Regions from separate parts of the Cupriavidus sp. SIMBA_020 genome, predicted to be linked through region 2. Evidence: riboswitches for the same ligand, from Rfam matches in the RefSeq annotation. Region 2 holds a riboswitch; the other holds the start of a gene.
What was found. Region 2 has a riboswitch for glycine ahead of SB751_RS21290 (D-amino acid dehydrogenase). Riboswitches for the same ligand answer to the same signal wherever they lie in the genome.

Region 1: it holds a riboswitch for glycine, as region 2 does, so the genes downstream of both, gcvT (glycine cleavage system aminomethyltransferase GcvT) here and SB751_RS21290 (D-amino acid dehydrogenase) in region 2, are expected to answer to the same signal.

The regions. Positions count from the first base shown of each region.
Region 1 is NZ_JAWRWU010000013.1:116,839-119,285, reverse strand. Features, by position in the region: gene gcvT (glycine cleavage system aminomethyltransferase GcvT) at 1-883, opposite strand, end outside; glycine riboswitch at 976-1,098, opposite strand; glycine riboswitch at 1,120-1,207, opposite strand; gene SB751_RS22240 (glycine zipper 2TM domain-containing protein) at 1,364-1,588, opposite strand; gene SB751_RS22235 (UvrD-helicase domain-containing protein) at 1,842-2,447, shown strand, end outside.
Region 2 is NZ_JAWRWU010000012.1:89,656-92,102, reverse strand. Features, by position in the region: gene SB751_RS21305 (LysR family transcriptional regulator) at 1-262, opposite strand, end outside; gene SB751_RS21300 (PepSY domain-containing protein) at 432-698, shown strand; gene SB751_RS21295 (cytochrome b/b6 domain-containing protein) at 701-1,252, shown strand; glycine riboswitch at 1,310-1,408, shown strand; gene SB751_RS21290 (D-amino acid dehydrogenase) at 1,572-2,447, shown strand, end outside.

The DNA.
Region 1 (2,447 bases), on a different contig from region 2:
CGGCAAATGTCTTGTGTTGTCCGGCCGCCAGCAGCGCGGATTTGCCGGTGAAATCGCGCTCGCTCTGCAGGTCCACGGTCCAGGCCAGGCCGGCGTCGAGCGGCGAGGTGTGGATATCCATGTCCTGGCCGTACAGGTTCATGCCGGCTTCCAGGCGCAGCGTGTCGCGCGCGCCAAGTCCAGCCGGGCGCACGCCCACGGACTGCAGCTTCTCCCAGAAGCCGGCCACGTTCTCGGCCTCCACCACCAGCTCGAAGCCGTCCTCGCCGGTATAGCCGGTGCGCGCCACCATCAGCTCGCCCATCATCGGGTCCTGCACCACCACGGCGTTGAACGGCTTGAGCGCGTCCGCCGGCTGGGTCGAGGGGAAGGCCTGGTGGACCTTGGCACGCGCGTTCGGGCCCTGCACGGCGATGATCGCCAGCTTGCCCACGCCGGCCGGCGCCACGTCGCCCCGGCGCGGGGTGATCGTCACGCCGCTGCCGGTGGCTGCGTTGCGGGCTGTGATCCATTCGATGTCGCCCAGCGCCGTGCTGGCGTTCACCACCAGGCGGAAACGGTCTTCGGCGAAGAAATAGACGATCAGGTCGTCGATGACCCCGCCTTTTTCGTCGAGCATGCACGCATACAGGGCCTTGCCCGGGGTCTGGAGCTTGTCGACGTTGTTGGCCAGCAGGCCGCGCAGGAAGGCGCGCGTGTTGGGGCCGGACAGGTCCACCACGCACATGTGCGAGACATCGAACATGCCGGCATCGCCGCGCACCGCGTTGTGTTCTTCGATCTGGGAGCCGTAGTTGACCGGCATGTCCCAGCCGCCGAAATCGACCATGCGGGCACCGAGCGAGCGGTGGATGGCGTTAAGGGGCGTGGCCTGGAGCGTCATGGGAAATCCTCTGGAGCGAATACGGCAGCGAAAACAAAAAAAGGGTCATCCGCCGTGGGGATCGATGGCAATGCCACCAATCCGCCGCGGCGGATGACCCCTCTGTCCTCGATACCTGAGAGATTACGATGCAGCTTGCCGCATCGCGCGCCCCTTCGGTGGACACGCTCGCCATGCGTTGGCACGGGCGGGTGTCGCTCTCCAGAGTGCGGCATGCATCGTGTGCATGTTGCATGCCGATCCGACCGGTCCGTGGTGCCTGAGAGTTTTCGGGTGATACCCCTTCGGCGGCGCAATGGCTGCGCGCTCTCCCGGTTGGATGCGCGTGAATGTACGGGACGGGTTGACCTTTGTCAACGCGGCGCCAGCGCCACCTTGCTAGGGGCCGGGGAGGGCGCGGCGGTAATTCCTGCCGCCTGCGGGTAAGGACTACCCGCTGACTACCCGCTGCCGCCCCGAGGGGGGGCGCGCCGCGCCGGATCAGCGGCCATCCTTGGTGACGACGTTACCCACCACGCCGCCCACCGCCGCACCGCCCACCGTGCCGAGCACGCTGCCATCGGTCAACGCCGCGCCGCCCAGCGCGCCCACGCCCGCGCCGATGGCGGTGTTGCGTTGCTTGGGACTCATGTCCGCGCAGCCGCCAAAGGCCGCCAGCGTGACACCGATCAGCGTAACTTTCGCCAGGGTCCGCATTGTTTTCATGATCGCCTCCGAATGTGCCGAATTTGTCATCAGGACGGCGTCGCCGCCGGTCCCGCATGACCCTATGAGGCAATCTCCATGCCCCGGGTGCCCCCTCTGACGTCACTTTTACGAAGTGTTACCGCGATGAAACACTGGTAGCACTCGCGTCCTTGATGTCCGCCATCAGGCACCGGCGCGGGCCACCCTGCGTGTTAACATCGACGCCTTTCGCGCGCCCGCCAAGCGTGCGCCATCCGGCACCCGCCCACCCATGACCCACGGACTCAACGCCGCCCAATCCGAAGCCGTTCGCTATCTGGACGGGCCCTGCCTCGTCCTCGCGGGCGCCGGGTCCGGCAAGACGCGCGTCATCACGCAGAAGATTGCCCACCTGATCGAGGACAAGGGCTTCGAGCCGCGCCACATCGCCGCCGTCACCTTCACCAACAAGGCGGCGAAGGAGATGCAGGAGCGCATCGCCAAGCTGATGGAGGGCAAGACCACGCGCGAGGGCAAGCGGATTCCGCTCAAGCAGCTCACGGTGTGTACCTTCCACTCGCTCGGCGTACAGATCCTGCGGATGGAGGCGGAGCACGTCGGCCTGAAGCCGCAGTTCTCGATCATGGATTCGGACGACTGCTTCGGGCTGGTGCAGGAGCAGCTCGCCACCACGGACAAGAAGCTGATCCGCAGCGTGCAGGGCACGATCTCGCTGTGGAAGAACGGCATGGTCGACCCCGAGACCGCGCTGGCCCAGGCCGCCAATGCCGACGAGCACCAGGCCGCCACGGTCTACCGCAACTACGTGGCCACGCTGCACGCCTACCAGGCGGTGGATTTCGACGACCTGATCCGCCTGCCCGCCGAGCTGTTCGCG
Region 2 (2,447 bases):
CCGAGGCGGCCTCCGCGCTGATCTCGCGCAGCTCGCCGAACAGCGGCGCCACACGGTCATAGAGCTGCTGGCCGCGCTGGGTCACGCGCACGCGCCGCGTGGTGCGCTCGAAGAGGCGCACGCCAAGCTGGGTTTCCAGCCGGGCAACCGCTGCGCTGGCCGATGACTTGGGCACTTCCGCCAGTTCGGCCCCCTGCGTGAAGCCGCCCCCTTCCACTACGCGGCAGAAGATTTCCCAGTCTTTCCAGTCGATCGATTTCATGCAACACCTTGGTCTTCGCGTGCCTCCGGGCACGGCCGGATTGTCCCACAGCACGAACAATCCTGCCGCTTGAGACTCAAGGCTGGGGAAAACATTGATTGATAATAATTCGTGTTACCGCGTACGATTCCCGCATCCGCCCCGAATGGGGTGTCTTGTGGGAGTTGCAATGCTGAAAGTCGCCGTCCTTCTCATCGCCGGTGCGTTTTCCACGGGTGCGCTCGCGGGCGCCAAGTGCGACAAGCATCCGAAGTCCGAATGGATGCCCGAGGCCGACGCCAAGGCCAAGATCGCCGCCCAGGGCTACAACATCAAGAAATTCAAGGTGGACGGCAACTGCTACGAGATCTACGGCACCACCAAGGACGGCAAGAAGGCCGAGATCTACTTCGACACGAAGACGCTCGACATCGTGAAGTCCGAGATCGAGAAGTAAACATGTCGGTCCCGGCTAGCCAGCTGCGCGAAGTCGCCACGCTCCGCGTCTGGGACGGGGTGGTGCGGCTCACGCATTGGAGCGTGGCGGCCATTGTGTGCTACGACATCATCGACGATTCCGGCGACCAGATGCACCGCCTGCTGGGCTACGTGGCCGCCGGACTCGTGCTGTTCCGCATCCTCTGGGGCTTCATCGGCAGCGAACACGCGCGCTTCCGCGCCTGGCTGCCGCGCCCTGCCGGTGTGCTGGTCCATGCCCGGGCCATGGCCCGGCGCCGCGCGCCGCGCTTCATCAGCCACACGCCGCTCGGCGCGGTGATGATGCTGGCGATGTGGACGCTGATCCTGCTGCTCGCCGTCACCGGCTGGCTCTCCCGCCTCGACCCGTTCTGGGGCGAGGACTGGCCCATCGACATCCATCGCTGGCTCTCCAACACGCTGCTCGGGCTGGTGGCGGTGCACGCGCTGGTGGCCATCGTTGCCAGCGTGGCCGGCAAGGAAAACCTGATCGGGGCGATGATTACCGGCCGCAAGCCACGCAACCTCGACTAGCCGGGGTTGCCGGAGCAGCGATCCCCGTGGCATAGTGCCCCCGTCGTACCTGTTTTACCCGCGTTATCGGGAGAGACTGTGCCTGCCGCCCGGCAGGCCGGCGCCGAAGGAGCAACCGCCCCGGAAACTCTCAGGCCAAAGGACCGGTAACGCCATTGCACTCTGAAGAACCCCGGCTCGCGTCAGCCGACGGTACCGAAGGAGCAAGCGATGCGCCCGCGCGCATCGTGAATCTCTCAGGTCAAGGACAGAGGGGGCGTGCGTCGCGCATGGTGCGCCACGTACCCCCCATCCACGACGTCCTGGAAGACCTGACAACATGAAGACAATCGCAGTCATCGGCGGTGGCATCACCGGCGTGACGACCGCTTACGCCCTCGCCAAACGTGGTTTCGCGGTCACGCTGCTCGAGCGCCATCGCTACGCGGCCATGGAAACCTCGTTCGCCAATGGCGGCCAGCTCTCCGCATCGAACGCCGAGGTCTGGACCCACCGCTCCACGCTGGTGAAGGGCATCAAGTGGATGCTGCGCAACGACGCCCCACTGCTGGTGAACCCCCGCCCCACCTGGCACAAGCTGAGCTGGTTCGCCGAATTCATCGCCGCCATGCCGCACTACCGGGCGAACACGATCGAGACCGCCCGGCTGGCCATCGCCGCCCGGGCGCACCTGTTCGGCTGGGCCGAGGCGGAAGGCATCGACTTCGACCTCAAGCGGCAGGGCATCCTCCATATCTACCGGGACAAGGCGGGCTTCGACCATGCCGGCGAGGTCTCCCGCCTGCTGGCCGAGGGCGGCCTGCCGCGCCGCGCGGTCACGCCCGAGGAGATGCGTGCGATCGAACCGACACTGGCCGGCCAGTACTACGGCGGCTACTACACCGAGAGCGACGCCACCGGCGACATCCACAAGTTCACCTCCGGCCTGGCCGCGGCGGCCCAGCGGCTCGGCGTGGTCACGCGCTACAGCCAGGATGTGCAGACGGTCACATCGGACGGCCGCAGGGCCACCATCACCGTCCGCGACGGCGCGCAGGGCACCGCAACCACGTCGACGACCTTCGACGCCGTGGTGGTCTGCGCCGGGGTGGCCAGCCGGCAGTTCGCCGCGCAACTGGGCGACCGCGTGAACATCTACCCGGTGAAGGGCTATTCGATCACGGTGAACCTGCCCGACGCCGCCAGCCAGGCTGCG